4 regions of the Pontibacillus salicampi genome follow, and region 3 is predicted to be linked to each of the others. Evidence: riboswitches for the same ligand, from Rfam matches in the RefSeq annotation. Region 3 holds a riboswitch; each other region holds the start of a gene.
What was found. A riboswitch is a leader RNA that binds a small molecule or an ion and turns the genes downstream of it on or off. The one in region 3 is predicted to bind S-adenosylmethionine.
Positions count from the first base shown of each region.

Region 1 (8,245 bases), on a different contig from region 3:
TTTGATCCATGACTCACCATTCCTTTATCGGTTTTATCTATTATTCTTATCGAAATTATTCGTTTTTCTGATTTGCATGTATAGTATAAGCTAAATAGTATGAACAGACAAAACCTAGGAGGGAAAAGGAATGAGCATTGTTATGATTAACGGTGGAAGCCGTGAAAATGGAAATACAAATCTATTATCTGCTCGAGCAGTTCATGGTTTAGAGGTAGATATTATCCAATTGGATGAGTACAATATTTCCCCCATTGTAGATGAACGTCACGCTGAGGGAGGCTTTTCAGAAGTAGCAGACGATTTCATGCAAGTAATGGATCGTGTAATGGAATACGATAAGATTATCTTTGCCACTCCCATCTACTGGTACACGATGACAGGTACCATGAAGCAGTTTATTGATCGCTGGTCTCAAGCCATGAGAGAGGATAGATATCATGATCTCCGCGAGCGAATGGCTAGGAAAAAAGGGTATGTTATTGCGGTGGGCGGAGATTCTCCCTATATAAAAGGACTACCGCTGCTGCAACAATTTAAGTATATTTTTGACTTTGTACACCTTCCATTTGAAGGTTACGTACTTGGACAAGCGAACAAGCCAGGGGAAATTGAACAAGATAAAAAAGCTTTATATAGTGCTGATTTGTTAAATCAAACATTAAAAGAAGACACATAATGTCATCATCTCTTTCTGGGATACTTGGTACCCTTTGATGACTTTAGCTATCTCTCAATTGATTCCATGGGGCGAGTGAATTTGTATTCTATCGTTTGACCTGAAAGCACCAGAAGAATATAGTGAATGAAGGATCTTCTATGGATATACACTAGGAAGGATGGGATCTTAAATGATTGAACATATTGTTTTGTTCACGTTTACTGAACAAACTACAGAAGAGCAGCAGCGAGAGGCAATACATAAGCTGACATCACTTAAACAAGAAATTCCTGGTATCGTTGATATTCAAGCTGGTTTGAATTTCTCTGATAGGAATCAAGGCTATGAAGTAGGCTTAACGGTACGCTTTGAAGATAAACAAGCTTTAGAGGCATATAGCCCTCATGAGAAACACCAAGAGGTTGTAGCCTACTTAAGGGAAATCGGTCTTACAGATATTCTTGCAGTGGATTTTGAAATATAACATGGATATATTCTCTGATGGTTAGCATCAGAGAATTTTTTTGTCGCTTTCTACCCCGCTTCTTAAGTAATCCTCCGCTTACTTAGCTAATCTTTCGCATGAAAACATATCCCCTTCTTTACCTATAATCATCAATCAACATGGTTATCATAGCTCTTAACATTTCCTAGGTGACTTGGCACACCTTATATCCGTATTAACAAAGGAGATGATCCCTGTTCAATACAGAGATCATCTCCCAAAAACGGTCTAGGATGTCGTTGAAAATGTCCTTTACAAAGGGAGCATTTTATAATAGCCTATCTTTTTTATTATGCTTTTGTCCGATAGGTAAGGTTATGCCCTTTCAGTGTATCATCTGTGCCGAATAGGAAGTGCTTTTCCATATCAGGTGAGTACGTAGAATTAATCGCTTCACGCCCAACTGTCTCAGCTACTTCTCTAAGCATACTCGGTGAAGCTCCACAGCATAAACCGAAATAATTCACACCTGTGTTGAGAGCATCTTTTGCCCAGGATGCAAGCTCATAACGATTGCAGTAAAGCGGATCAAGAGAGGTAGGGAAGGTGGTTTCAGTTGGCAAGCTACAAGAACAACCTCCATCTGGCAGATTAAAAAATGTTGGATGCTCTTCTGTCGTACGATATGGAATAGGCAGTGCTCCTACAAAGCCCTCACATGTTTCTCGTATCTTTTCTACATATGGCTGCATGGTAGCTGGACCACGGAAGCAGTTCATTCCTACAACGAGTGCGCCTTGTTCCTCCAGTAATCGGCAGCCTTCTTCAACGGTGTACCCATCACGAAGGATGTTTTCTCCCATAAGACCAAATGTGATAACAGCTGGTAAGTCCTGTTTCTGTATTTCTTCTAGGGCAATTTTTGCTTCTTCATAATAGTAGAATGTTTCCCCATTCACAAAATCAACATCTTCTTCTTTACACCATTTAATCATTTCTGCGAACATCGTACGAACCTTCTCTTTTGATGCGGGATCGTCCGGATCGAATATATTAGTGTTGGAAACGTTCCCAGCTACAAGTGCTTCTTCGGTTGGGTGTTCCTTTGCAACTTCTTTAGCTAAACGGATAGCATTTCGATTTAAAGGCTCTAGCAAGTCTTCTTTACCAATAATTCTCATTTTCTCACGATGGGCATTATAGGTGAAAGCAAGAACCACGTCAGATCCAGCTTTCATATAATCTCGATACGTTTGTTTCAATGCTTCTGGATTTTCAATAGCTACCTCTGGTACAAAGGAGCCTGCTTGCAGGTAGCCTCTTCTTTCCAATTCAAATAAATAGCCTTCTCCACAAATGACTGGACCGTCTTGTAAACGTTGTTCTAGTGATCTTTTCATTGTTATTCATCCTTCCATTAAGTAGTTTTTATAGAAGAGGACACTAAAAAACCCTCTTCCATAAGAAGAGGGTGTATGTACACGTTTCCTCCTCTTATCTTTCAGACCGTAGTCTGTAGGATGTAGCACCTTTTCAAACGAATTGAAAGGTTGCCGGGCTTCGCAGGGCCTATTCCCTCAGCCGCTCTTGATAAGAGCTATTAAGTTGTAATTTGAATTATAGGAGAGATTGTAAGAGAGGTCAATCCTTTTTTGAACTTTTTCGAAAATTTATGATAATAAAGTAGCAATACAGCACTAGATGAGGGGAATGGGCTATATCAAATAAATGGATGAACTTGTGGTAAAATGACAATAGTACATAAGAAAAAAGTAGGGATACAATTTGACAGAAATGACATATCCCCAAAAGGGGAAACAGTTTTTTCAATTAATTAAAAATACAAAGCCATCTGTTGCGAGAATGGGCATAGCGTTTTCGTTCAGTGTGATTTCCACCATCGTCAGCCTGTTCATACCGTTATTAACAAGGGATTTTATTAATGATTTCAGTATCGCCTCTTTTGAATGGACATTTGTAGCGATGTTATTTGCAGTGTTCTTAATACAAGCCTTCACAAGTGGACTTTCCATTTATTTGTTAAATTATGTTGGGCAGCAAATTGTAGCAGGACTACGCTCCAAGCTGTGGGATAAGCATGTTAAGCTCCCTGTACCATTCTACGATGAACATAAGACAGGGGAACTAATTAGTCGGATTGTAAATGACACTAGTATCGTCAAAAATTTAATAACAGAGCATGTCACCAATTTTTTTACAGGATTTATTTCGATTATTGGGTCGGTTATTATTCTATTAATTCTTGATTGGAAGATGACTATGGTAATGCTGATAGCCGTACCATTAGCGATTGGAATCATTTTACCGCTCGGCAGGAAAATGTATAAGGTCTCCCGTGGGTTGCAGGATGAGACAGCAAGCTTTACAGCCACAACGACCCAAGTGCTTTCTGAAATACGTCTAGTAAAGGCCTCTAATGCCGAAAGGAGAGAGTTCAATCAGGGAACAACAGGAATTCAAAACCTATTTCAATATGGACTGAAGGAAGCTACCATTCAAGCCATCATTGGTCCTTTAATGACGCTAGTACTCATGGCAATGCTAGTTATTGTGCTTGGCTATGGAGGTTTCAGAGTGTCTTCAGGTGGGCTTTCTGCAGGTGATCTCGTAGCTTTTATACTGTACTTATTTCAAATCATTGTCCCACTAAGTCAATTTACTACCTTTTTTACTCAACTTCAAAAAGCCTCAGGAGCTACAGAGCGTATCATTGGGATTCTGGATGAACAAGAGGAAGCATTACATAAAGGGGCAAGGGTTAAGGAAGCCAAACAGGATATCCATTTCGATGGTGTATCATTTGGGTATCAGGAAACTAGTGTTGTTCTAAATAATATCTCATTCACTATTCCTCCTAATGCTGTAACAGCAATTGTAGGACCAAGTGGTAGTGGCAAGACGACCTTGTTTGCATTAATAGAACGCTTTTATCAGCCATCAAAAGGCGTCATCAAGTTAGGGGAAATGAATATCCAGCATATTAACCTCGAGGACTGGCGTAAACATATTGGCTATGTTTCTCAGGAGAGTCCTATCATCTCAGGAACCATTCAGGAGAATATTTGTTATGGCTTGGATTATAAACCCAGCGAAGGAGAGATAAATCAAGCTGCTCAAATGGCATATGCGAAGGAATTTATAGAGGACCTTCCCGAGGGTTACCATACTCAGGTTGGCGAACGTGGAATTAAGTTATCAGGTGGACAGCGTCAACGGATTGGGATAGCTAGGGCGCTAATACGAAATCCAGATATTCTGCTTCTGGATGAAGCAACCTCCAGTCTCGATAGTAAGGCGGAGATGGTGGTGCAAAAAGCGCTCGATAATTTGATGCAGGGGCGAACAACGATTGTTATCGCACATCGCTTATCTACAGTCGTCCATTCTGAGCAAATTGTCTTTATAGATCAAGGGGAAGTAACAGGAATTGGCGATCATGAGAGGCTGTACAAAGATCACGCCACTTACCGGGAATTTGCAAATCAGCAACTGAAAGTGAAAGGTAACTGAATCTTTTAGTACATTTTATCCGTATGTATAGGTAAGCTTCTCGAGAGGAGGCGATTCCAATGTTCATACGTATTTTTCAGAAATTAAATCGCAAGTATCAGCTGCTTATGCTGCTCATAATTATTGCATTATTAATTATAGGGTTTTTACTCTTATAAAGAACCCCTTTGGTAGGTAAAGGGTTCGGATTTGCAGTACAAACAATAGAATAACACCCCAAAAAGAGGGCCAATTCGCATATGAATTGGCCCTCTTTTTTCCCATCACTAAAGGGATTTGACTAAATTTACATACCAATTCGCAGGAGTCTGTTTTCTAGTAGATACCTGCGAATTCGTGTACCAAATATATTTAAAAACCATAACAGCACGAATAGTATAGTCTACATGCGAGGTGGAAATGTTTGATTTAGGTATATCCTTCTTCAACTAAAGCAACCTGAACTTGGAAGAATAGCATTAGGAATTCGTAAAGAGTTTTAAATGTATATCACCTAAGATAGTAATGTTTATATTCCACCTTGGGTAAGTATTATTGTTCCGTGCTCGAAAAGCTGTTGTTAAGCGTCAATAGGAAAGGAGTAAGACCCGTTACTTGGTAGGGTTCTTTTTTATGCGGATTACTCAGAAAATTAAAATTAAACAATGCTTTAGTATTCGGTCTTTGGAAGGGGTGTGGTAAAATTTTCTTATTACGTATTCTTGTAACAGTAAAAGCGTGGAGGTTGGTTGGATGAAATTTGTTAGGCTTATAGGGTACTACATACTCGGAGTGTTCGGTATTGGGATTATCAGTTGTGTTCCTAGTCTATTTTATGGTGGATTGAATGGGAATGGTGCTGCTTTTTTACAACAAATGTATATGCTGATTGCCGAGCTTACACAACCAAGAGAATGGATGATGAATGCTAATTCTCAAATAATGAATCCGAAAGTGGAAATGGTTCCTATTTTCGAGCTTTTACCGGAGCGGTATGCATACTCCATGACCATTTTTTTAGCAGCCCTTGCCTTATCCCTTTTGGCAGGATTTCTATTGGCTTTAGTTGCTATGCTGCTGCCATCTCGATTTAAAGACTACATACATAAATGGTCGAACGTGATTCAATCGTTTCCTGATGTCATGTTTATTATTTTGTTACAATTGCTTATTGTGTTCATTTTTCAGCGATTCGGGTTTATACTTATGGAGTTTGCGTATCTTGGGGAAGAGAGGATTTACCTAGGACCTATTATAACGCTTTCGCTGCTGCCAACAGTTATGTTTTTTAAAATTATCCTGTTGCTATTAGAGGATGAATGGTCGAAGGAGTATGTATATTTAGCCCGAAGTAAAGGAGTTCGGGATAGTGTCATCCTTGTCAGGCATTGTATTCGCAATATACATAAGAGCTTATTTTACCAATCTAAAACAATTGTATGGATTACATTGTCGAGCTTATTCATTATAGAGCATTTTTTTAACTTCTATGGAATATTGAAGACAGTTACGACAGACTCGCGACCAATTATTATATTTTTCTCCCTCGTTATGATTTTTACACCGTTCTATTTCCTTTACACTGCTTTTGACCTTTGGGGTATTACTGCTGATGAGACCGTAAATAGGGTACAGAAATTGTTCCAAAAACAACCTACGTTTCAAAAAAGACAGGGACGTACACCTTCCTATACTCGATTCCCTAAAGAAATGATGATGCGTTTATGGAAGCGCCTCCCCTTCGTATTAGGCCTTGTGTATATCGTAGGCTTTTTGCTAGTAAGCATTGGATTTAGTGCAGTACAAGAGAAGCCCATCACCAACGTGAAATTTCATGAGAATGAAGAAGGGAAGGTCATTAGTGCACCACCACATGACCCGCCGGAGCCGTTTATACTTGGCTCAGATGCTTTCGGATTCTCCATACTGGATCAATTGATTGCGGGAGCCAAATATACCATACTGTTTGTTATAATCATTGCATTCCTTCGAGTAATAGTTGGATATTTATTAAGTATTCCATTTTTGTTCTATATGAATAACAGCCTGCAAAATGTTGTCAGCAAGATATCAGACGGAATTCAATATTTACCCTTAAGTTTAATTGCATACCTACTATTAAGAGGACCGCTAGTACGCCCGCAATCAGGGTTTGAGAGTAGCTTACTCGAGCGAATTGTGTTTGAAGGCATGTTGCTTACCATTGTGGTAATTCCAATTATGGTAAATGTTATTGGGAATGAAGCAAAGCACATGTTAAATCACGAATATATATACCAGGCCATTACGATGGGGGCTAGTAAAACACACATTTTCTTTCGACACATTACACCACACCTACTTCCAAGGCTTATATATCAGACAAGCCAACAAATCATCCAGGTCATATATATTTTAGTGCATTTAGGGGTGTATGAGCTCCTGCTTGGCGGTGTAATCCCTCAAGCGAACAATCCGAATATACCGATTACGTTTGAATGGGCGGGATTAATTTCATTGCAGCGTGAAGCAATCATGACAGGGAAATATCTGATGGTACTCCCTGCTCTTGTATTACTATTGTTATTCCTTTTTTCCATTCACGGAGTGTTCGGATCTATACAGGAAGAGATACAACGAAATATAGGGTTGAAAGGAGTTAGCAGCAAAAAGAAGAAAGGCGGTAAACAATCCGATACAGTGCATGTGAAGTCTATAAGTAAAGAAAGGTTTACACCAATCCGTAAATATTAGCAAGAAGAGTGTTATCTTCTGCTAGAAATTCAGCTGCACTTGAAGTATGATACTAGTAGTGAAACTCCTATTCTTCCAATAGGAATCCGTTGAAACCCTTACCAAATATTGATAAGATGACCATAGTAAGGAACTCTATATAAAGGAGCTATGCATACATGGATTTTAATATTTTTATGAATGATGTCGTAACGCAAGCTCGTACGGAGATTGAACAAGCTGGTTATGAACAGCTCAGTACTCCAGAAGAAGTGGATGAGGTAATGAATCGTCCAGGTACGACATTAGTAATGGTTAACTCTGTTTGTGGTTGTGCAGGCGGCGTAGCGCGTCCGGCTGCAGCACATGCTATACATTATGATAAACGCCCTGATCATTTGGTGACGGTTTTCGCTGGGCAGGACCGGGAAGCGACAGAGCGCGCTCGCCAATATTTCGAAGGATTTCCACCTTCCTCACCATCCTTTGCATTCTTGAAGGATGGGAAGATTGTAACGATGGTAGAACGTCATGATATCGAAGGATTTGACCCCATTCAAGTAGTGAACAAGCTCCAAGCTATTTTCGATCAACATTGTCAGGAAGTATAATAGGAAAGTGGAGGAAAAGATGGTCATAAGGCCATCTTTTTCCTCGTTCTAGCTAGGGTAAGTACGAATTCTAGAAGGAGATTGAAACGTGAAAATCGGATATCGAACACTTAAGACAGCAATTGGGACACCAGTTGCCATCTGGATTGCTCAACTGCTCTCCCTCACAAACTTTGCATCAGCTGGGATACTTACGATTCTTTGTATTCAAAATACGAGGAAACGGTCTATGGAGAGTGCAACATCAAGGTTTGCAGCATGCATGCTAGCGATGGTGTTTTCATTTGTTGTTTTTGAAACAGCTGG
Region 1 is NZ_JBHLTP010000003.1:541,148-549,392, forward strand. It holds gene ACFFGV_RS04200 (LysR family transcriptional regulator) at 1-10, opposite strand, end outside; gene ACFFGV_RS04205 (flavodoxin family protein) at 131-679, shown strand; gene ACFFGV_RS04210 (Dabb family protein) at 852-1,145, shown strand; gene ACFFGV_RS04215 (homocysteine S-methyltransferase family protein) at 1,457-2,506, opposite strand; SAM riboswitch class I at 2,598-2,703, opposite strand; gene ACFFGV_RS04220 (ABC transporter ATP-binding protein) at 2,901-4,637, shown strand; gene ACFFGV_RS04225 (ABC transporter permease subunit) at 5,370-7,349, shown strand; gene ACFFGV_RS04230 (BrxA/BrxB family bacilliredoxin) at 7,508-7,939, shown strand; gene ACFFGV_RS04235 (aromatic acid exporter family protein) at 8,028-8,245, shown strand, end outside.
Region 1: linked by a shared signal. The riboswitch ahead of ACFFGV_RS04215 (homocysteine S-methyltransferase family protein) and the one ahead of metK (methionine adenosyltransferase) in region 3 are both predicted to bind S-adenosylmethionine.

Region 2 (8,245 bases), on a different contig from region 3:
ATCATATTGTATCTTCCCATCGAGAATAACCGGAATTTCGTAATTATCACCAGATGTATAAATGGACATATCCTCCCGAATGACACTTTCTTTAGCAGGATATAATTTCACACTAAGCCTTCCATTCGCCTCTATAATGGCAAGTTCCACATCCTTTGTATGAAATACGTCCTTCTCTCTCAGCATTTGTAGAATATTATCAATCGAGTACTGGATACGCTGCATATTCTCCATAAGGAAGGTTCCCTTATACATTACTACTGTAGGCTCGAAAGTAAGTAACTTCCCAACCTTTTGATGTTTCAATTTCAACCTTATAATAAGCTTCTGTAATATCGCTATCGCAATCATTGCAACTATGGTGTGAATATGATCTATACTCGGGTCTGCTATATCGGCACCAACTACAGCTCCCAAAACAAGCACTACAAGAAAATCAAATACCGGAAGTTCTCCTATAGAGCGTTTACCCATATATAGACCTATTACAAGCATAAAAGGAAGAATCGTTACAATACGCAGGATAACCTTTATACTATCCATCATAATATCCACGTAAATGCACCTCTTGTATGTGTATAGTGTTATACCTATCATTGCCAAAGATGATGACATTCCATACTTCTCTTTTATTCCTTGGTGATTAGATAAAATACACCATAATGGCTGTGTGCTCTCTTGAATCAAGTAGATATAGTGATTAAGAAGCCTTTTCCTTTCTATTCTCCTAAGAAGGAGATAAATGACATCCCTTGTCGTCAGCAATCCTTCTAATGTAGCATTCCTATTCACTTTTGGAGGACCAGTGAATTTATTTCGTATTTAATCCAAAAATCTTTTCCGAACCGAAGGAGATGGTAGTGTACATTCGGATTTCTTCCCAAACCATTTATATCGGTTCCTTGCTAGCAAGTCATACATTTTATTCCGAATAAAAGGAGGCACTGCTATTAATATATATAAAAGCTTCCATAAGCCTGACATTTCTTTCAAAATCCTTAAACTAGCAGTAGATTTAGTATAAACGTGATTCTTTTCCAATAAGATAATGCTGTCTGTTTGTTTATCCACCTCGTACTCATCTACTAAACGTTGCCCTTCCTCTCCTTGCAGTGAAGCAAAGTAGAATTGTTCCTTTTTATCTCGCTTTATAATAAATTGAACAGCTCCATCACAGAAATTGCACACTCCATCGAATAGAATAATTTTTTGTTTCACTTCATTTCCCCTCCCTAGCGCTATTTCCTATATTGTACCAAACAGACTTACTTTGTGAAACAATGAACATAATTACAGTTTTAAATTTTCGAATAAGTCAATTAATTGTGTTGACGAAATACTGACCTATCGTTTATACTTTTGAGTAGTAAATGACTAAATGCTAACTGACAATTTAATCTCTTATCAAGAGCGGCAGAGGGACTAGGCCCTGTGAAGCCCGGCAACCTTTCAACATCGTTTGAAAAGGTGCTACATCCTACAGGTCATGCGGATCTGGAAGATAAGAGGAGGACGGTACATATAAACCCTCTTCTTATGAAGAGGGTTTTTTCTATTATCCCCTCTTTTCCCTTACCTGTCAGGCAATTTCCCTAGACATCATCTAATCAAGGAGGAATTGTACCATGACACTACCATTTCATACGTATCGTTTAGAAACACTTAGCCTACATGGAGGCCAAACCCCTGATAAAGAAGCAGGTGCAAGAGCTGTACCTATTTATCAAACTACATCATACGTATTTAACGACACAGACCATGCCCAAAATTTATTTGCACTTAGTGAACCTGGTAATATTTATACAAGAATTAATAACCCTACTGTAGACGCATTCGAGCAGCGAATCGCACTATTAGAAGATGGGATAGCTGCGGTAGCTACTTCTTCCGGAATGGCTGCTATTACATTATCCATACTAAATCTTGCTCAGGCGGGAGACGAAATCGTCGCCTCCACCAACTTATACGGTGGAACCTATAATCTATTTGCTGTCACATTACCAAAATACGGCATTCATGTAACATTTGTAGATGGTACTGACCCTGAGAAATTTAACGAAGCCATTACGTCTAAAACCAAAGCTGTGTTTGCTGAGGTCATTGGGAACCCGAGCTTAGATGTCCTAGATCTTGAAGCAATAGCAGATGTTGCTCATGCTCATCACATACCACTGATTGTGGATAGCACCTTTGCTACCCCTCACATTTGTAAGCCCATCAGCTGGGGAGCTGATATTGTTGTTCACTCTGCAACGAAATGGCTCGGAGGACACGGTAATTCTATTGGTGGAGTTGTTGTGGATAGTGGCCGATTCAATTGGAATCAAGATAAATTCCCAGGGTTTACCGAACCTGATGAGAGTTATCATGGTCTTCGTTATGGAATCGATGCCGGACCAGCAGCATTCGCTATTAAGTTAAGGGTTCAGCTGCTACGTGATATTGGAGCGTGCTTAAGTCCAACCAATGCCTTTTATTTACTGCAAGGGCTCGAAACATTACCGCTTCGAGTGGAACGACATGTACAAAACGCGGAGCAAATTGCTACTTATCTCGAAAATCATCCAGGTGTGGAATGGGTATCCTACCCTGGATTAAGCAATCATCCCTCTTACGAATTAGCTAGCAAATATTTGCATAATGGGTTTGGTTCAATGATTGTATTCGGTATTAAAGGTGGCCGGAATGAAGGTAGAGAGGTTATAGATAATATCAAACTGTGGTCTCATGTGGCTAACGTAGGCGATGCCAAATCTCTTATCATTCACCCAGCAACTACTACCCATCAGCAATTGAATGAGGAAGATTTAAAGAAATCAGGAGTAACAGAGGATTTAATCCGTTTATCCGTTGGACTAGAAGCTGTAGAAGATTTGATTGCAGATTTAGAGCATGCGATATATCAGGCGACAGGATTCCAATATAGCAGTGCAGCACAACCAGCAGCTGTAGAAACCATCCTCACTTCTTCTCTTTATCGAGATGAAAATGAGGCTAGACCAAAAGTAATTACTGTATATGGAGCCGATCGTACAAGTAAACCTGAAGAATTTTCCAAATTAGAAAGACTAGGGTTTCAGTTGCTGTTTGACAGCGAGGCACAGGTAGAGCATACCGATATTGTGTATGCTTTGAGCAGCACGGGAGTTGAAAAAGCCATCTCACAATTCCCAAGTGCTACCGTTTTTATCACACAGCATATTATAGATGAGGATATAAAGGATAAGTTAGACCATTACTCCATTTCCTACTTAGAAACGGACAGTGTCTATCGTCTTGCACAGTCCATTCGAACTACGAACAATAACCGTGAAACGACTAAAGTATAACTGATGCACAAAGAGAGCGCCGTTAAACGGATGGCTCTCTTTGTCACCTTAGATGATACGGAAGAAAGGAAGATGTAGATGACGATTAAGGTCGCAATACTAGGATTTGGAACAGTTGGAGAGGGTGTATGGGAAACACTTCATACCCACCATGAATATATACAAAAGAAATTAAGTACGCCAATTGAAATTACGAGCATTCTTGTCAAGGACTCTAATAAGAAACGAAACCTCCCCGATTCTGTACAAGTGACAACAGACATTGAAGAAGTCTTTCAACAGCCTGTAGACGTTGTCCTGGAAGCCATTGTTGGAAAACAGCCTGCCTATCAGTATGTAACACGAGCTATTGAGCACGGAGCACACGTGATAACGGCAAACAAGGAGATGTTTGCCCATTACGGTCCACACCTCCTTGAACTGGCTAAAGAGCATAATGTATGGATTGGGTACGAAGCAACAACAGCTGGTGGCACCCCGGTTATTCGAACCATTGATCAGATGCTGCAAGTAAATCAAATAAAGAGTATCCAAGGTATCGTAAACGGAACATCCAACTATATTCTGACACAGATGACCAAGCACCAAAATTCTTTTGAAGATGCTCTCCTGGCAGCCCAGCAAAAAGGCTACGCAGAAGCTGACCCAAGCAATGACGTCGATGGCTATGATGCATTCTATAAAGCTATGATTCTAAGTCAGCTTGCCTATCAGGATCAACCAAACTGGGATGAAGTTTATTTGGAAGGAATACGTACTATTTCCAGTCAAGATATTGATAAGGCGACTATACAAGGGCAAAAGTGGAAGCACGTGGCTACCATTGAATTACGCCACGGAGCACCAAGAGCATCCATCCAGCCCATGCAGCTAAATGAGGACCATCCCCTCTACAACATAGATGGGGTAGAAAACGCGCTCTCTATCCAGACTGACCTGCTTGGCTCCATAACATTATCAGGACCAGGTGCAGGAAAACTCCCAACGGCGAGTGCCATGATCGAAGATTTACTATACGTTTTCCAAAAAGAGCGTCAGCAGGAAGCTCAATATGTGTAGAAGAAGCTATTTCATATGTTTCAAACATATAAAACAAAGCCTCATAAACGGCTGTCATTGCCGTAATGAGGCTTTGTTTTTGCTTTGAAGAGCGAATAATATACTTATGAAGCACTCGCGTTAACCCGAACCAGCTTAATTTGATCACTGAACTGAAACAAATTAGAGCTCGGATTGTTTGATCCTCTTCATATGTAATAATGTAATAATATGGATAGTTCTGTTAAACTAATAGTCAATATTCCGAAAAACAAAGATATAGTATCCCCTATTAGTAAAAACCATAAAACAACTATTAGCAGTAAGCTTCTCATCCACTGCTTTTGCAACAGCTTCATCTCTATACCTCTATTTTTTATATGTTACTATCGTTTTAGGGTTGTTATAATTAGAATAATATGTAAATAATATTAGCTGGGGGTAGATTATGGAATTAAGCATTTGGTTAGCATTCGGAGCAGGTATTTTATCCTTTGTTTCCCCTTGCGTTCTCCCCTTGTATCCGTCTTTTATCTCTTATATTTCGGGAGTGTCAGTAGGACAGCTCTCTGACAGAGCATCTTTGCCGCGCAAAGCACAGAGATCTATTACTATCCATACCATTTTATTCGTAGTAGGACTTTCTGTCATTTTCTTCGCGTTAGGCTCAGCAGTTACATTTATTGGTGAACTATTTTCTGGATATCAAGAGACTATTAGAATGCTAGGGGCTATCATAATCGTAATAATGGGTCTATTTCTAATCGGAGTTTTCCAACCCACATTCTTAATGAAGGAAAAGCGTGTACATTACAAAAGTCAATCACTCGGTTATGTGGGATCCTTCTTTGTTGGGATGGCATTTGCAGCTGGATGGACTCCTTGCATTGGACCGATCATGACATCTGTTTTAACATTGTCCGCGACCAACCCTAGTCAGGGTCTGCTTTATACATCCTTTTATAGCCTTGGGTTTGCAATACCATTTTTAGTGATGTCCTTTTTCTTAAGTAAGACCAAGCTGTTAGTAAAGTACTCTAAAAACATAATGAAAGGTAGTGGAGCTATAATGATTGTGCTAGGATTATTGCTGTATTTCGATCAAATGTCCTCTCTAACATTATGGTTGAGTAACTTGTTTGGTGGATTTAGAGGCTTTTAATGGAAGCCTTTAACCAAAATATCACCTGTCCACTCACCTATACTACAGTAACCTTGTTTGAAATGCACCTCACAAACTGTTGAGAAACTAAATGTGTCGCTTCCCTTGTGGCTTGGATGCGACACATTTTCCTAAAAAAGCCAAGTAGTTAATAATTAAGCCAAGGCAGCAATGGCTCCTGTAACGAACAATGTTATGATTACGCTTCTAAGTTTACTTTTTTTCCACATAATTACTCCACTAATGACTCCAGCCACTGCGAACAAAATAATCCCTACATACTTCAGGGTGTTTATAGAAACAAGATTTCCTATAGAAGATAGAAAGGCTCCAATCACAAGAAGATTGATTGTTTCACGCTCCCTGGCTTATGGATATTCTCCGTCATACTTTTTTATAGGTGTGGAAAATAACTAACACACCCTTACATTACTTCACATTCTGTATAATGCATATTCTATTATTTCCATATTCGTTTAAACGTTACCTGATTACTATTGTTTATTAGGACAAACACGTCCGGATTACTAAGATCGTTCCAATCATTAAAGCCAAAATCCTTATTATAATACATTAAAAGTAAGGACATTAAGTTTCCATGAGTAACAATAACTGTATTGTTATGGTTTCTACTAAATACTTCTTCTACAACCTCGACAATTCGTTTCATAGCTTCTTGACTTGATTCTCCGCCTTCATACTTCCATTCTATATCATTAAATGTTCTTTTAAGTTTTTCAAACCAATCAGGAAGGTTTTTAGTGCTGAGAATACGTTCCGTTAGATTTCTATTAATTTCAACGTCTATATTCATTCTCTTAGCAAGGGGGGAGATAGAGTCCATTGCTCGCTTATATGGACTGGAAATAATACGATCGATACTACTATTGCAGAAAAAATCTGATAATTCGTCCGCCTGTTCAATTCCTCTATCTGTAAGTTGGGATTCAGGCGACTGTCCTTCTGCTTCGCAATGCCTGATTAAATAAATTTTCTTCAACATCAACCACTCCAATATTTTAATAACGATTTTTCGGCTAATAAATTGAAAGCAACGCTTCGACATGCTTAATGCTTGCTTTTGAGTAATCTTGGACAATGAAAAATGACTAATACTATAGCAGAAATCCTTCCTGTTTTCGTTTTTAACGTAAATCTCCTCTCTAATTTGATATATTTAACAATTATTTCGGTCTAATAGTTCCCTTTCATAAATCGTGTAATACAAATTTATTTACGGTGAACTAACCCACCATTAACAATATCCTAATTTTTACATATTATTAAATAGAAAGAAAGAGATACCGCATATGCGATATCTCTTTCCTATTCTTTATCTGTTTGCCTTAGGCCCATGCAGCATTCTATTTGCCTTATGGGTGCCATGCCGAGCTTTTAAATCAAGGCGTTCCAATTCTCTTTTTAATTTCTTATAACTTTTTAATCGAGTTATTTCTAGTTGTCCCTCTTGGATAGCTTGTTTCACAGCACAGCCTGGTTCTTGATTATGCTGACAATCCCTGAATTTACACGCTAGACTCAAGGCTCCTATATCAGAAAAGGCTGCGTCGACATTCTTCTCATCCCCCCATAGCTGTACCTCTCTCATTCCTGGAGTATCTATTACATAAGCTCCACCAGGCAAGGAAAATAGCTCTCTATGGGTGGTGGTATGGCGGCCTCTATCGTCTTCTTCGCGGACTGCTTGTGTTACTTGTTTTTCTTCCATAAGTAGTTGGTTAATCAATGTGGATTTCCCTACGCCAGAGGATCCGATAAGGGAAACCGTTTCACCTGGTATTAATTCCTTTTCCAAAAGCTCGATTCCTTCTCCAGTCAATCCATCGATATCATACACCGGCACACCAGGAGCTACACTACTGGCTTCAAGAATTTTGTCTGTTAACGCGTCACATAAATCCCTTTTAGTACAAACGATTACGGGTCGTGCCCCACTTTCATACACCTGATAAACATACCGCTCCAAACGTCTACTGTTAAACTCATTAGTTAATGCCGTTACGATAAACACTACATCAACATTGGCTGCTATTATTTGTTCTTCTTTAGCAGTGCCCGCCTTTTTACGGGATAATTCTGTCTTCCGCTGCAATACTCGCTGGATAAGTGCTGTTTCTTTATTTGATGCCTCAAACACAACCCAGTCTCCAATGGCAGGGAGCACACTGCTTGCATGCAGATTATAATACAGCTTTCCTGATAATCTTCCTTTATAAGTAGAGCTTTCTGACACAATGGTGTACAGAGTATGATTGAGGCTAGTAATGCGGCCTAACCGCTCTCCACATGTTATTTGGCTTTTAAAAAATTCCATTCCGGTCATTTTATTCCTCCAGTTAGTTGGAGGACGCTATCGGGTTGATGTGTCCTCCATATGATTATGAAATGCGAAAAAGATGGTGTGGATACATTTAATTTGTGCCATAACACATCAACTCCTAACGGTATAATTAATAGTAGTATATCAAATAATGCTTGGAAGCGTTAACTTTTTTAGCATAGTAGTTCGGTTGAGCATCTTATCACAAGATTGAAGGAATGTTGTTATGTAGTCATACACACTTCATTATGAAATAGAGGAATACTATAATTAACGTAAAAAAAAGCACATTCAATATAGAACGTGCTTTTCGTATAACTATCTTGGAATGATACTCTTGTATTTATGCGCTGCTTGGATTCACGACAATTAAAC
Region 2 is NZ_JBHLTP010000003.1:591,833-600,077, reverse strand. It holds gene ACFFGV_RS04475 (DUF421 domain-containing protein) at 1-546, opposite strand, end outside; gene ACFFGV_RS04470 (thiol-disulfide oxidoreductase DCC family protein) at 823-1,218, opposite strand; SAM riboswitch class I at 1,399-1,508, shown strand; gene ACFFGV_RS04465 (O-acetylhomoserine aminocarboxypropyltransferase/cysteine synthase family protein) at 1,626-3,329, shown strand; gene ACFFGV_RS04460 (homoserine dehydrogenase) at 3,408-4,388, shown strand; gene ACFFGV_RS04455 (cytochrome c biogenesis CcdA family protein) at 4,816-5,529, shown strand; gene ACFFGV_RS04450 (histidine phosphatase family protein) at 5,990-6,532, opposite strand; gene rsgA (ribosome small subunit-dependent GTPase A) at 6,863-7,873, opposite strand.
Region 2: linked by a shared signal. The riboswitch ahead of ACFFGV_RS04465 (O-acetylhomoserine aminocarboxypropyltransferase/cysteine synthase family protein) and the one ahead of metK (methionine adenosyltransferase) in region 3 are both predicted to bind S-adenosylmethionine.

Region 3 (8,245 bases):
TTTTTTATCACTTTCTTCCAGTGTGCAAGCTGAGGGTAGTCAATTAAGTGAAAAGAAAATGGAGGAACTTATTCATACATTTTATGATAAGCTAATACAAGAAACCGATGAACGAAATTTTGCAGTAGACTATACGAGCAAGGACGCACTCATAGAGTCATTTACATCGATTAGCACTACAAAGCTTGCAAAGGAATATGTTGATTTTTATTATAAAGAATATAATAATGAACTATATCTCGTTCCTACAGAAACACCAGCTTGGTTTGTAAAAGGAAATGATTATCAGGTGAAGCAGTCTAGTGAAAATCAGGTAAAGCTTACTCAACGTAACCAATCTGATCTTTATGGTAACTACACAATCACCTTTACCTTTGCTCAACAAGATGGCAAGTGGAAGTTGGTGGGGATAGAGCACAAGTAACGAAGGATCAAAGGTAGTTGATAAGTGATGATTACGTTTTACGATTATTATAATAACGAAGTAAAGCTCTCTTTTAGCAGGCATCCATTCTCCACTGCTCCAAAGCATGTATGGATTATTAGTCGCTATCGAAATCAATGGCTCCTAACTCAGCATAAGGATAGGGGTGTCGAATTTCCTGGCGGTAAAGTTGAAGAGGGGGAAACCCCAGAACAAGCTGCAGTGCGAGAAGTTATGGAGGAAACCGGTGGTGTCGTGGAGGACTTGATTTACATTGGTCAATACACGGTTGATGGAAAAGGTGGAAGCATTATTAAGAATATTTATTTTGCCCATATTTCTGAGTTACAGGTTCGCTCCAATTATTTAGAAACAGACGGACCGGTCTGTTTAAAAGAGCTCCCTTCTTCCATGGAAAAAGATGCTTCGTTTAGTTTTATGATGAAAGATGGCGTGCTACCCCATAGTATAGAGTACTTAAAAAAAGCTCAACTGCTATAGCTACAGCAGTTGGGCTTTTTCTTCGATTAATCATCGGACTTTACGAGAATGTCTTCCGCCTTCTCGACTACTTTATACATAACAGCTGCACATAATGCGATTAACATTAAGCTAGATAGGACGAGGGTGAAATCAAATACCTGAAAGCCATAAATAATTAGATAACCAAGCCCTTTTTGAGAGACAAGAAACTCTCCTACAATGACTCCAACCCATGAAAGTCCCACGTTCACTTTGAAGGTTGAAATGATAGTTGGAAAAGAAGCAGGAAGCACAGCTTCTTTGAATGATTGCCAACGTGTCGCCCCGAAGCTTGCTAACACCTTCAAGTAATTCTCATCCACCCCTTGGAAGGAAGAGTACACGACAATCGTTGTAATTATCACACTAATGATGGCTCCCATTGCAATAATAGAAAAGTATCCAGGCCCTAACGCAACTATAATAATAGGCCCTAACGCTACTTTTGGCATAGCATTTAATATGACAAGGTATGGGTCAATAATGTTAGAAAAGCGTGGGGACCACCATAACAGCGCTGCTAGTAGGATTCCCAGCAAGGTGCCTAGTATAAACCCGGCTACTGTTTCGAGAAGAGTTACTCGAAGGTGTAAGTAGATAGAGCCATCTATTACTTTTTGTTGAAGTAAGCTGAAGATACTTGAAGGCGAACTGAACAGTAGTGGATCAATCCATAGGAGGCGGCTTGCTACTTCCCATATACTAAAAAAACCAACTAAGATGAATAACTGCCACAATAAGATGATTCTCTTCTCTCTTTTTTTTCGTTGAAGGAATTGTTGAAACCTTTGCTCATCAGACTTAAGAGCTTGATTCAAGATCATTCAACTCCTTCCATATATCCTGAAATAATGCATTAAACTCTGGATGCTGTCGTGCTTCAAACGGTGTAATTTCCTGTAAATAATGTGGAACCTTAAATGTAGCTGCCACCGATCCAGGATTCGCTGCTAGTAAATAGATCGTATCACTCATTGCAATGGCCTCTCCTATATCATGCGTTACCAGAATAGAGGTTTTATTATAGCGGTGAAGGGTGGTAGAGACTAAATTCTCTAGCTTTAACTTTGTTTGATAATCGAGAGCAGAAAATGGTTCATCAAGTAGGAGGATTTGAGGGTCATTCATAAGTGTGCGAGCTAATGCTGCCCGTTGTCTCATCCCTCCAGAAAGTTGAGAGGGATGAGAGGTAAGGACCTTCCCCAGCCCCATCTCTTCCAACGTATGAATGGCCTTTTGCTTTAGTTCGGATGAGATTTTACCGCTAATATGGGGACCTAGTAATACGTTTTCGTGAATGGTTTTCCATGGGAACAGGTAATCCTGTTGAAGCATATAGCCAATCTTGGTGTCACTCTGATTGGGAGAAGTACCGTTAATATATATCGTCCCTTCTGTTGGTTGAAGAAGGCCAGAAATAATGGAAAGCAAAGTAGATTTCCCGCAACCGCTTGGGCCAAGGAGGGAGACAAATTCTCCTTCCTCGACCGTAAGGGAAATAGATTGTAATGCTTTAGTGTAGCCTTGCTTCGTAAAATATTGATGGGAGATATCGTCTATGCTTAGATAAGCCATAGCCCTCTCCTCCTTAATCATTCATAATTTTTTCAGCGATGGAGGTGTTTACTAGCGTTTCATGCGCTACATCTTTTGGGAGTTCTCCTGATGAGTCCATAATAGCCTTTAGGTTCTTCCACTCTTCCTCATCCAAAATGGGATTTTCAGCGTACGATCCTTGGCTTTTGTACCGGTCTACTACTTGTTCAATAAGCTGAAGGTCTGTATCCTCAAAGTATGGTTTAATCACTTCAGCAATTTCCTTTGCGCTATTGCTTTGCACCCATTGTTGTGCTTTATAAAGTGCATTCGTAAACTTTTCCATGTCCTTCTCGTTTTCATTCAAATAACTGCTTCTTGCCATAAACACAGTATAAGGTACATGGCCAGATTCAGTACCAAAGGATGCGACAATATGCCCCTTACCCTCCTGCTCGAATATGCTCGCAGTCGGTTCAAATAATTGTACGTAATCTCCTGTGCCAGAAGCAAAAGCATTAGGTATGTTTGCAAATTCCACATTTTGAATAAGGTTTAAATCTGTTTGAGGGTCAATACCCTTTTCCTTCAAAACGAATTCCCCTACCATTTGTGGCATACCGCCCTTCCGTTGACCAAGGAAGGTGCTATCCTTTAGGTCATCCCATTCAAAGTCGGGCTGTGCTTCTCTTGCTACAAGAAATGTCCCATCTGTTTGAGTTAGTTGAGCAAAGTTGATAACAGGATCTGATGCACCTCTTGCGTGGACGTAAATCGATGTCTCGGACCCAACGAGTGCCACATCTGCTCCATTAGAGAGAAGGGCTGTCATTGTTTTGTCCCCGCCCCAGGTAGTCTTTAAGTCTACGTTTAAGCCTTCCTCTGTGAAATATCCTTTTTCTAATGCCACGTATTGAGGGGCATAAAAAATGGACCTTGTTACTTCTGCTACCCTTATTGTTGATGGCTGATTAGAACAAGCGGCCATAGGCAGAATACATATAAAAACTAAGCATAATAAGCTAAAGGTTCTTAGGTGTTTCATGAAGGCATCCTCCCGTTAATAAATATCTAATTTACGATAGCGTATGCCCATTTAAAAAATGTGTGAATGCCTATAGGAGCGCATATTTGTCTGAGGAGATAATAGATACAATTCCTCATGGGTAGAACTGTGAAGAAAAGGAAATTATTCCCCCTCCACGTTTATTCCTCGGAAATAGCTCCGTTTTCCTGCTGCTCCACACGACCCCACGTCGTATGGGGCCGTAGAAAAGCGGAGTGATTCCAGCCCAATCAACTGTTCTTTCTATACTCCTTCCAAATTATCTCGAATCCGAGTCTTCCACTATCTCCCCATTTAGCGTAATAAGCTATTCCCTTAACGTAAGAAATAGAATAAAAAAAGGCTAACCTGATTTCAGGTTAGCCGTTCATCTATATAAAGGAGATGAGGGAGCGAAGTTATTTTGATAAGAAGGTAGGTCCAGCGTTTTGTATCTGCTGACTTACCCCGTTGAATTTCTTGAAATTATCATGGAATTTCTGAGCTAATTCTTTAGCCTTTTGCTCATATGCTTGAGCATCCTTCCACGTTTTCTTCGGAATTAACACTTCATCTGGTACACCTGGACAATGGGTCGGCATGCTTAATCCGAAAATGTCATCCTGCACCATTTCTGTAGAATTTAGCTCACCTTCTAGTGCTGCATGTACCATGGCTCTTGTATGAGACAGCTTCATTCGGGAGCCTTCTCCGTATGCTCCACCTGTCCAACCAGTGTTAACGAGATACACATTGGCATTAAATTGATCTATTTTTTCGCCAAGCATTTCTGCGTAGGTAGAAGCATGCAATGGTAAAAATGGAGAACCAAAGCAAGTAGAGAAAGTGGCTTCTGGTGATGTGATGCCTCGCTCTGTTCCAGCGAGCTTGCTAGTATATCCACTAAGGAAGTGATACATAGCTTGCTCCTTCGTCAGTTTACTTATAGGAGGCAGTACGCCAAAGGCATCCGCTGTTAAAAAGACAATCGTATTAGGATGACCTGCAATGCTTGGCTGGACGATATTATCAATATTATCGATTGGGTATGCTGCACGAGTATTCTCCGTTAAACTGGTGTTATTATAATCTGGCAATCTGGTTTCCTCATCAAGGACGACATTCTCTAAAACGGAGCCAAAACGAATGGCATCAAATATTTGAGGTTCATTTTCTCTGGAAAGATTCACGCACTTGGCATAGCAGCCGCCTTCAATATTAAATACACCACGGTTGGACCATGCGTGTTCATCATCCCCAATAAGACGACGATGGGGATCTGCAGAGAGAGTTGTTTTCCCAGTTCCAGAGAGTCCAAAGAATAATGCTACATCACCTTCTTGACCGATATTGGCACTACAGTGCATAGAAAGCACATCCTGCTGTGGCAGAAGGTAATTCATAACAGAGAAGATGGACTTCTTGATTTCTCCTGCATATTCCGTTCCGCCTATTAGAACAACACGCTGCTTAAAGGAGATGATAATAAACGTTTCAGACGTCGTTCCATCAATCTCTGGAACCGCTTTAAAAGTAGGGGCAGAAATAACGGTGAAATCACTAGTATGAGTAGCCAATTCTTCTTCACTTGGGCGTATAAACAGCTGCTGTGCAAATAGATTATGCCATGCAAATTCGTTAATCACTTCCATAGGGAGACGATATTGCGGATCAGCACCTGCAAATCCTTTAAAGGAATAAATCTCATCCTGATTACTTAAATGATGTAAAACCTTTTCATATAAATGTTCAAACGTTGTTTCGGATATTGGCTGATTAACTTTGCCCCAATCAACCTTTTGTTCGGTTACATCATCTTTTACAATAAACTTATCATTAGGGGAGCGACCTGTGTAACGTCCAGTTTCTGCCTGGATAGCTCCAGTAGCAGTTAGGCGTCCCTCTTTGCGAGACAAAATCTTTTCTACTAATTCAGCAACGGATAGGTTTTTTCTTACCGTATCCTGCTCCAGTAATTCTCTAAGTATAGATTGTTGATTCACCGTTTTCATCCAGAACCCGCCTTTATTAAATAGTATGGGAATGATACATAAAAGAAATAAAACGTTTCCTTTTTAAAAGGATCAACGCATCATAATGTGTCGGTTTAATGTAAGATTAGTATAACACATTTAAATTATTAGTCCACACTAATTATTAAAATGAAACAATTTGTTCATATAATACAGGGAATTAGACCAAGTAAAGGTCATGAGTAGAGGGCAAATGAAGGGTGGGAGTAGGAGGAAAACCTTACTCTCAGTTGACATTACCTGTGTAAAACGTTATGATAAGTCGCGAACGGAATCTATCTTATCCTGAGTTGGTGGAGGGACAGGCCCGAGGAAACCCGGCAACCGTCACGATAAAGGTGAAATGGTGCTAACCTGTTGCAAGGTATAACCTTGAACGATAAGAGCGAAAGGATCCTTTCCCTTTGCTCGAAATATGGGAAAGGTTTTTTTATACGCTAAAAACCATCATGTTAGGTAGTAACAGTTATGTTGAATCACAACTGATTAACCAATGCCGATACCATGTATTGGTCTTTTTCTATTTTAATACTGTTTCTTCCTTTTATATATGCACAAGCAAACATTTATGCTCATAAAGCTAGAAGAAGAGATCATGTAGGGCGCTTATACACTCTACTGTTCCTGTGTTATTAAGAAAGTCTTTAATAATTAGCAACAAGGGAATAAGTTCCGTTTGAAAATGTTCTGAAGGAGGAGTATGGGGAATGGCAGCAAACCGCCGCTTATTCACATCGGAATCCGTTACAGAGGGGCATCCCGATAAAATCTGTGACCAAATTTCTGATGCTATTTTAGATGAAATACTGAAAAACGATCCTAACGCTAGGGTTGCTTGTGAAACGACTGTAACGACAGGTCTGGTATTAGTATCAGGGGAGATATCTACTAATACGTATGTAGATATTCAAACCATCGTGCGAAATACCATTAAGGAAATTGGCTATACTCGTGCGAAATACGGCTTTGATGCAGAAACATGTGCTGTATTAACCGCAATTGATGAGCAATCTCCTGACATTGCTCAAGGTGTGAACGAGTCATATGAAACTCGTGAAGGTCAGATGAGTGATAAGGAAATTGAAAATATAGGAGCAGGAGACCAGGGGTTAATGTTTGGTTATGCAAATAACGAAACTCCTGAATTAATGCCTTTACCAATTTCTTTGGCGCACAAATTAGCGAAGCGGCTCTCCGATGTTAGAAGAGATGAGACGTTAGATTATCTTCGTCCAGACGGTAAAACACAAGTAACGGTAGAGTATGATGAGAATGACCAACCATTGCGTATTGACACCATTGTCATATCTACTCAGCATCATCCTGAAATTACATTAGAACAAATTCAGCGTGATCTAAAGGAGCAGGTTATTAACCCGATTGTTCCAAAAGAATTGTTAGATGATAGTACGAAATACTACATTAACCCCACTGGTCGATTCGTTATTGGAGGGCCACAAGGAGATGCTGGTCTGACTGGTCGTAAGATAATTGTGGATACGTACGGTGGATATGCTCGTCACGGTGGAGGAGCATTTAGTGGTAAGGATGCTACGAAAGTAGATCGTTCAGCGGCTTATGCTGCTCGATATGTTGCGAAAAATATTGTATCGGCAGGACTTGCTGATGCATGTGAAGTTCAGCTCGCATATGCTATTGGTGTTGCCCAGCCTGTTTCCATATCCATTAATACATTTGGAACTGGAAAAGTAACCGAAGAAAGGCTAGTGGAAGCGGTTCGCGAAACATTCGACCTGCGTCCAGCAGGTATAATAAAAATGCTGGACCTTCGTCGCCCAATTTACAGAAATACAGCTGCATTCGGACACTTTGGCCGAACAGACGTTGAATTCCCTTGGGAGCAAACAGATAAAGCAGAAGTATTGAAGCAGCTCGTTACTTCCTAAAAAAACATGCTGTCGAGTCAATCTCGGCAGCATGTTTTTTCTTGTTAGTCCGACAAAATGTCCTGTTTTGTTTGCTGTATAGCGGCCTTATGTGGAAGGCTTGAAGGCCAGACTTCATCGATACTGTTGCTGAAAGGGGAGCCTTTTCTCATAAAAAATTTTTTTAATCCAAGTCTTCTGCTATCTCTCCATTATATGAATCAACAACATCCATATTGTTATTTGTCTTTAATAAAAAAAATTGATAAAATGTAGTGTTTGGTTTTCTTATTATGGAAAGGTGTAAGGTGAAACGAAACTGTATTTAGTTCGTCTAAACATAGAGGAAATTATGGAAATGAATTATGATTATCCACCCACAATGCTCCTAGGTCGTTCGAATGGTGTACAGTGTCTTCCGTATAGGAAACATCCCGCTGGCATGCGTGTTCTGCCTATTGGGGATTCTAGTAAAGATATTCTTTTTATGGTAAACTGAAACAGCAAAGTGAAGGAAAGTGAGGACTTTTTTTATGTGTGGTTTTATAGGTGTAATGAGACATCTGCCTTCTCCTCTTGATGAGCAGGAAAAGCAGAATTTTAAACGAAGAAATGACATAATCACTCACCGCGGTCCAGATGATGAGGGGTATTTCCATGATGAGTACATATCCTTTGGGTTCCGCCGATTAAGTATCATAGATATTGAAAGCGGCCATCAACCGTTGAGCTATGAAGATGAACGGTATTGGATGGTGTTTAATGGTGAAGTTTATAACTATGTAGAATTAAGAGAGTC
Region 3 is NZ_JBHLTP010000008.1:122,287-130,531, forward strand. It holds gene ACFFGV_RS10210 (hypothetical protein) at 1-424, shown strand, start outside; gene ytkD (RNA deprotection pyrophosphohydrolase) at 452-925, shown strand; gene ACFFGV_RS10220 (ABC transporter permease) at 952-1,764, opposite strand; gene ACFFGV_RS10225 (ABC transporter ATP-binding protein) at 1,748-2,521, opposite strand; gene ACFFGV_RS10230 (ABC transporter substrate-binding protein) at 2,535-3,527, opposite strand; gene pckA (phosphoenolpyruvate carboxykinase (ATP)) at 3,947-5,539, opposite strand; SAM riboswitch class I at 5,838-5,946, shown strand; gene metK (methionine adenosyltransferase) at 6,268-7,467, shown strand; gene asnB (asparagine synthase (glutamine-hydrolyzing)) at 7,980-8,245, shown strand, end outside.

Region 4 (8,245 bases), on a different contig from region 3:
ACATAAAAAGGTTGATTAGGAGCTACACCTTTATAACTTCCGGGAAAAATATAATCGTACTGCTCGTCATGTTGAATGTCCTTCCCAACTAGCTCACTTAACACCTTCACATAGTCACTATTCTCTTTAAATAAATCCTTCAGCTCGAAAAAGGTACCATCTGTTAAATGGATGTTGGTATAGGTTCTTGTAGGCATGGGGTGCGCTGCGCCAAAATAGTATTTTGATCCATTTAATTGGAGGACGAGTATCTCCTGTTGGAAGAATTCAATTTCAAAATCCCCATAAAAACTATAATCCAGTTGTTCCTCTGGTGGAATAGGCTTCACCTGGGATATTTCTCTTAGCGTTTCATTTACCCGTTGCTGGGCTTTCGTATCCTCCATCCCTCTTACTACAGGGTAATAAACCAGATAGTCTGGGTTAGGCTTATATTTCCATTGGAGCACTCGATATTGATGATTGAGCCTTATCGTTTTATTGGGGCGCCATATTAATTTTCCTTCCCGGTTAACATAGAATAGTTGATAATCAATGGTGGCTCTGATTAAGCTGCCCTCCAAAACCATAGCTCCCTGGCCTGGCAATATTGGCATATGCTGAGCGATCTTCCCTTTTTTATTTAAGAAGAAAGTATTCTCTCTGTCGTGAGCTGAGGCAAATCCTTTCTCATATGGCTGCACACTCTCATATCGAAAATCGCTTAAATATTCCCCGTCTGCTTTAACAATTGCATATGTGGATCCAAGATACGGTTCGGAAGGTTTTTTCGCTTTTCCTACTGCAAACCTATTCTCTTTCATCGGGACGATATCGTTAAATTCGGGCTCTATAACCATATTCCCTTTTCGATCAATTACACCATAATAATAAAGATAGTCGTCTATTCTATTAATGATTGCCCTTTGCTCATAAAAGCGTTGTGCCCCATCAAACTGAGGCTCTACTACTATTCTTCCCTTCTCGTTAATGTACCCATACTTTCCTCCAGAGTCACGCTGGAAAGCTAGAAGTCCATCGCCTCTTGCTCCGACGTAGGGATATAGATAAGAATAAAGTACACTGCCGTTCCGGTTTATCAAAGCAAAATCATTTTCCCTCACCTTCACCAATGCTTTTTTTTCTTGAAAATCATCTGCAGACAAATAAATCGGACGGAGGGCTTCCTGTCCTTGTCTATCTAAATATCCGTACCTAACTCCACTTTCTGTGTCTTTATTAAACACAGCCATTCCATTCTCATACCGGCCAATGTATGGATAGGGCGTAGAAGTAAGGAGGGTACCTTCTTCATTAATCACCCATGTTCCTTTGGAATTAGAAGCAGATGCACGTTCTTCGCTAAAGGATGAAATATAATCATATTGTGGCTTTACGATGAAAGAGCCGGTTGTATCCAATACTCCATAAAGTCCATCCACCTCTACGATAGCTAACCCATTCTTCTGAAAATCACGTGCCTGATTAAATTGAGGATCAATTACGAATAACCCTTTAACATTAATATATCCCCATTTCTCTCCTGTGACAGTTTGCATCGCTGCTGGATATAGCTTTTGATGCATATCAGTCTCCTTCTTTCCTTAGGCATTTTACCTATAGTATATGAGCGATACATCCATAATGTGCTTCCATTTAACAGAAACAGACAAGAAGGAACGCTTAAAACCAGAAGTAAGACGGCCTATCCATTCATATACATTACAAAGGAGGGAAAAGAGATGGCTACCATACAAGTAAAGGATAACGGCCCCTTATTTATTTCTGGGGATTTTAAGGTGGTCGACGCAGAAGGACATTCATTTACAACTAAAAAATTATGCTCTTTATGCAGATGTGGATTATCGGATAAGAAGCCCTTCTGTGATGGATCCCATAAAGGTCAATTCCAAGATGAAGCTCGAGCTTAAAATGGAGCACAAAAAAACCTGGCGCTGCTTCGCCAGGTTTTTATCTAGGATACTTCTACACTACGGAATAATAATCCCACCTTAGAAGCCACCCCTTCAATATATACTTCCGCTTCAGAGGGAATCGTCACGGAGCCCTTCCATTGCAATTCCCTCCCGTTTAAGTGTTTAGAGCGATGAGATGCAAACACCCATAACACCTTTTCCCCTTTAATAAAGGCTGTCCATAACCATTCTTCCTCAATGGTAGAACTAATGCCAATCAAGGTATGGCTCGCTCTTCTGTTTTGGCTTTTCTCAATGGACTTCAACTGATGTATCAACTTCATCCACTCCCATGTAGCTTTTAGGAGCAGTATGCACAGTTTCCTTCCCTCTTATCCATTGAACAATAGCAGATTAAGAGGAACTGCTTTGAGAATAAACAACCTCTTCAAACGGCTGGACGATTACAAAGCCCTCTCCAGAAAATTTCATTTGAATGGATTCTCCGCTGCCACGTCCAATAAATGTTTTAAAGGAAACATCCGTTTTAAATTCTGGTTCAAGATGTCCAGACCATGCTACCGTAGCATTAGGGTCGGTAATAACAGGCTGATCTGGTGTAACCAGTAGGGTAACAGGTTCATAGTGTGTCGTTATTGCAACCATACCACGACCCTCTAGCTGCACGTTAAACAAACCTCCAGACATCATACCGGCCACTTTTTTCATTAAGTGGATGTCCCAATCTAAACCTGGCTCAAAGGCTAACAAATCATTACCGTTTACCGTAATTTTCTCGTTATCCAAATCAAGGATAGTAATCTTCTTACCCTGATCTGCTACATACAATTTCCCGTTACCCGTCGCTTTCATCAAAGAGCTGCCTTCTCCTGATACAGCCTTTTTGAACATTCTGCCTAGGCCATGCTCCATTATACCTTCTCTCTCAAACTTAATATCTCCAGTATATGAAATCATCGACCCTGTCTTAGCCCAAACTTGATCGGATAAATTGATTTCAAGCATCCGAGGTGTTTCTAGTTGAAAATAGTCATTAGCTGATTCATCCTGTTTCGTCTGATTAATAAATTCCTGTATAGAATAATTTCCCATGCTTCTCTCCCCTTTATATGCTTATCCTTCTAATCTTCTACACTTAATGAAAAAGTCCTGTACGTGAACAGGACCCTTCTATTAATGCTTCTATCTAGTTGTTTAATACGATGTAGTCTCCTGAATAGTTCCATCTTTTTTATGGATAACGACTTGTGTACCTTTATTGGACGCAATGTCTTTCGCCCTGTTTATCGCATCCGCTTTGTTGGAAAATGTAGCTGCAGGCTTTTTTGCTTCAGCAGCCTGCACAGCCCACCCATTTTCGTGACTTACTACGTGCTCCCCTTTATCGAGCAGCTCTGGTCGATTCTCATACTGCTGATCTTCAGGATCCCTCTGCTTTAAAGAGGTGTCAGGCTTGTGTCTCATTTCCTCAATTTCATCTTGAGAAGCGTTGTCAAACCATTCCTTCGCTTGTTCCGTTGCGATAGGAATAGCTCTCCCTTCCTCGTAACCCTCATCCAGCATAGCATTAGCAATTTCAATAGTTTTTTTTCGAACTGGCAAATCCAAATTCTTTAAGGAACTAGGATAATTCTCTGTATCCCAAGGCATAACGACCCTCCGTGAACTTTTTTTCTTCTATATTCTTTTCCTTTTTTTAACTCCTCCAAACCTTATGATGCTGCTCCTTGACTTATAACAAATACCAAAGGAAGCGCCTATCGCTTTAGAATCCGTTGATATTCTATAATGTGCCTTTCACAGACGCTCAAAAAAACCCTGACTCTTCGTGTAAGAGAGTCAGGGTTGAGTTAAAGGTTTAATGCACTTGTAAGCCGCTCTAATTGATGGTCTAATTCATCTATTGGAACGAAGCGTGCTTTTCGGAACATTTCCTTTCCATTAACGGAAACGATTAGTACTGGAACAGTGAAAATCTCGTACTCTCCTGCAATGTCAGGAATGTGTTCTGCGTCTACATGTAAGGATTGTACGGAAGAATACTCTAAAAGTAATGCTTCTACTTGCGGTAGAAGGGAGTGACAGACAGAACAGTTAGGTCTTGATATATAAAGAAGAGATATCTCTTCAGATTGAACAAAGGAACGCACTTCTTCTATTGAATTGGCATGTTGCATCGTATCCACACCTTGCACTTTAGATTTGCTCCTATTATACCAATTTACATGGTGCTACGCTTCTTTTTCGCTTACCCCCGTTGGTATTATAAAGCTTAAAATATAATGTGAGGAGGACCCTCACATTATATCCCACAGGAAACAGACCCGTGTTTCTGGAGATATTTCTGATGATATTCTTCTGCGTCATAGAATGGCGCAGCTTTTTTAATTTGTGTTGCTATTGGCAGCTTATATATACCTTTGTCTGACCATTCCTGAATTTTCTCTTCAGCTACTTGCCTTTGCTCATCATCCAAGAAGAAAATAACGGAACGATATTGCGTGCCAACATCTTCTCCCTGACGATTAATTTGGGTAGGGTCGTGGACCTCGAAGAACTGGTCTACTAGGGAAGCATAGCTGATCACAGAAGGATCAAACTCTACCTTTGTAGTTTCCGCATGTCCGGTAACTCCACTTTTCACTAGCTCGTAGGATGGGTTTTCCACTGTACCTCCGGAATATCCTACTCGGGTTGCCGTAACTCCGGTTAACCGTTCAAAAAAAGCCTCTACACCCCAAAAACACCCTGCTCCAAAATATGCTGTTGCCATCTTCATCTCTTCCTTTCTGTATAACGGAAACTTCTTGTTTCAAAGAGATCGACGAGTTTTTTAATGCAAAAAACCCCTCTCTTTATCCAAGAAAGGGGTCGTAAGTTTATCTGTACGATCCTCTCATCTCCCAAGGCTCTCACCTTGCAGGAATTGGCACCGTTTCGGTTAAGACACATAGTCTTAAAGAATGGTTGCCGGGCATCAAAGGGCCAGTCCCTCCGCCTCTCTGGATAAGAAGTTATGCGTTATGAATATTTTTGTTAATCAATATAATACACTCATTTGGTAGCGAAGTAAAGGATTTTAACTTACTTCTTCCAGTATATGAATGCAGCTGCATTAGCATGCTTAAAACAAACATATATAAAGCCTGCCATCCCGACAGGTGGTTAAGTTCCCGCAGTCGTATAAAACGATTTGGGATGGCATTACACATAAACTATCACATTCTGAGTAAAAAGAAAAATAAATCTACCCAGCCCCATGAAATTTGTTATTTTTCGAATATTACTCATTCTCAATCCTTTAGAATGTGTTATCCTAGCACTATCTTATACAAATAATGATAAAAAGGAGCAATGCCCTTATGTTTAACACAATCTCCACTGACAAAGCACCCGCAGCAATCGGACCTTATTCTCAGGCCGTTGATCTTGGTAATCTTTTATTCATTTCTGGCCAAATTCCTTTAGATCCTAATACGCAGGCATTTGTTTCAAGTGATGTGAGAGAGCAAGCAGAGCAAGTCATGAAAAATGTTGGCGCGATATTAAGTGAAGCTGGTTTAGACTACAAGCACATCGCAAAAGCCAATATTTATTTAGCAAATATGGAGGATTTCCAAGCAGTAAATGAAGTGTACGCTAGCTTCTTAAGTGAACCATACCCTGCTAGAGCAGCTATCGAGGTAAGCGCATTACCAAAAGGTGCAAAAGTAGAGATAGAAGCTATTGCTGTGAAAGAATAGTGCGTTGCGTAAATTATTATTGCAATGAAGACATTTTGCCAGCTGAAAATCTTTTTAAGTGCTTGTAGAACAACCGGTTATGTTCTACAAGCTTTTTTAATCTTCATCCTTAACGTCCATATCCTCAGGAATGGGTTCATTAAGGTATTCTTGTATTTGCTTCCGATAGCGTTCGATTTGTTCAAAATACTGCTGAAACTGGTCTTTATAAATAAGATATTGCGTTCCGTCATGCAGGGCTCGAATACGTCCCTTAAACACCATTTTTTCTACGTATTCTTCGGGAAGCTCTAAATATTCTGCTGTTTCTTGAATGGTTAAATACATGGAAACATTCTCCCTCTACTTTGCATTTTTGTCCATATGTGGAAATGGAAGATCGGTATCCACTGAGCCAGTAATGAACTTGTCTTCAACATTCAAGCCTTCCAGCCAGGCTTTGAAATCAAATACTATCGGCTCTTTGTCTCCGCCCAGAGCAAACCACACCTTTCCCTCCTTCGGGAAATAAGCAGCTGTATGAATGGTTCCTGCCCAGTTTTGATATTCATCTGAGAATACACCTCTGTCAGAATCATTCAACAGGCGAAATGCCTCATAAGCTGAAGGTTTATGCTGTCTTGCCGCCTCCATTGTTTCCAGCCGGCGATACGAATCGACGAGATAATTTCGATTTTCTTCCTTCATATGCTCGAAATGGTTAGTGCACGTATTAGATTCCCTAACCTTTACGCCCCTTGGTGTCGTTTCAATCACATATGTTTTTCCGCTACGGTCCAATACGATATAACTAAAGGAATGGCGGTGAGGTATCTCCTTCAGCATTGATATCGCTTCCTCTACATCCGCACACGATTCTAGAATCAAACGGCCAATCATACAGCAAATAAACCCGATTCCAGGTTTTTTACGATGCATAAAATTATATCCAAGCGCAAGCCCCTTCTCGTTCATTCCATCCATTCGCCCTGTAATCCGTTGGGAAGGACCAATTATAGCATAGCCTTGGTCCGTTGGCTGAAATAATACGTATCGCCCTTCGTATGTTTTCGGCTGATAATCGTAATTACGAACCATGTAATCGTCCCCAGTTAAAATAGAGCACCCTGATTTCACATAGTCTAGTCGATAGCCTCCAAATTCCATCATTACTCGCTCCATGCTCCATCCTAGCGCATCTCTTATCCCGATTAGCTCCTCCCAAACACCAGGAGCGAAACGGGTGATAGCATCTTTTACTTCCTCTTCCTCTACTGAAAATCTAGGCTTACGAAGCTTCCATTGCTTTTCTCGATTTTGTACTGTTAACGAATTCCGCATTTCTTCCCCTTGCCTTACCCCAAAATCATAATGGGATCCGCGAAATTGTATTATGTCACTATATATGTCCTTCATGCTCTACCCCTTAATCTTCTTGTTTGTTGTTCCTTTCCAGAATAACCGATTACTTCTCTGTCACGCAAAGCCCTGAAGTCCTGGAGGATGTTTAGGATTTTGTCTCTTTACCATTCAAAAAGTCACAGTTCATGAACTGTGACTTTTATAACCATTTCATGCGGATCATACCTATCCAGAAGTAAAAATCCTATTGTCTTCATAATTCTGCTATTAAGTACTCATACGAGTCATTTTGGAATACCTGTATAGTCCGAACAATGATACAAGTAGGTAGCCTGCCAAAATAGCGCATCCTCCTAACACTAGGTCTTGGTTTTCATATCCCATGGAAGCATCGAAGTATTGAATACTAAAACGATAAATGAAGGAGAATGGAAACACAATGCCGAAATCAGCACCCAGCAAAATAGTGGTCACAAAGATGGAGGCTACCCCCGCAATCACCACGGACAAAATATTTCTTGTACTAAACGCAAGCAGAGCTGCCAACGGCACAATGAGAATGGTTAAGCCGGAAAATAGCATAGAGGTTAGAAACCTCGTAATCAGACCTCCAAAGCCAATGTCGAACAAAGATCCAATCGTCAGAGTGTGAAGAGCATGATTCAAGAATGATGTAGCCATTAACAGTATCGAACAGGCTAGCACCTTAGATAGCAACAAACTGAAATTATGGTAAGGATACGAAATCCAGTTCAGTGTCGTTTTATTTTGAAATTCAGTATAGAAAAAGAACCCTGCAAAGATAAACACTAACGTAGGGAATAAAATGGCATACTGATTAAATACAAAGAAATAATATTTCTCCGCATCCATCCCTCCTGCCATCAGCATCATTCCCCCTGTGTTGATAAAGTAAGGCAGGAAGCTCAATACTAATATGACATAGACCATTTTCAACCGTTTCATTTTCATCAATTCATTACGAATAAGCAACTTCATTTTCTTCACCCTTTTCCAATAGTTTTAAATATAAATCCTCTAACGTAAGTTCAAATACTTCCAGCATGATGGTTGGAACTTGATGTTGTTCCAAAAGATTCTCAATTTCTTTTTGCGAAAGAGGGGAAACAAATTCCAACTCATCTTTACCTGTGTACACCTCATGTCCTTGACACTCTTCCAACAAGTCTTCGCGTGGAAACGTTTTTGTCATACTAGAAGGCATCCGCAGCCTATATAAATAAA
Region 4 is NZ_JBHLTP010000005.1:39,041-47,285, forward strand. It holds gene ACFFGV_RS08260 (WG repeat-containing protein) at 1-1,565, opposite strand, end outside; gene ACFFGV_RS08265 (CDGSH iron-sulfur domain-containing protein) at 1,722-1,910, shown strand; gene ACFFGV_RS08270 (hypothetical protein) at 1,955-2,233, opposite strand; gene ACFFGV_RS08275 (AIM24 family protein) at 2,310-3,008, opposite strand; gene ACFFGV_RS08280 (DUF2188 domain-containing protein) at 3,111-3,566, opposite strand; gene ACFFGV_RS08285 (thioredoxin family protein) at 3,767-4,093, opposite strand; gene msrA (peptide-methionine (S)-S-oxide reductase MsrA) at 4,219-4,689, opposite strand; SAM riboswitch class I at 4,810-4,929, opposite strand; gene ACFFGV_RS08295 (RidA family protein) at 5,279-5,659, shown strand; gene ACFFGV_RS08300 (excisionase family DNA-binding protein) at 5,756-5,986, opposite strand; gene ACFFGV_RS08305 (C45 family autoproteolytic acyltransferase/hydrolase) at 6,002-7,054, opposite strand; gene ACFFGV_RS08310 (ABC transporter permease) at 7,268-7,999, opposite strand; gene ACFFGV_RS08315 (ABC transporter ATP-binding protein) at 7,980-8,245, opposite strand, start outside.
Region 4: linked by a shared signal. The riboswitch ahead of msrA (peptide-methionine (S)-S-oxide reductase MsrA) and the one ahead of metK (methionine adenosyltransferase) in region 3 are both predicted to bind S-adenosylmethionine.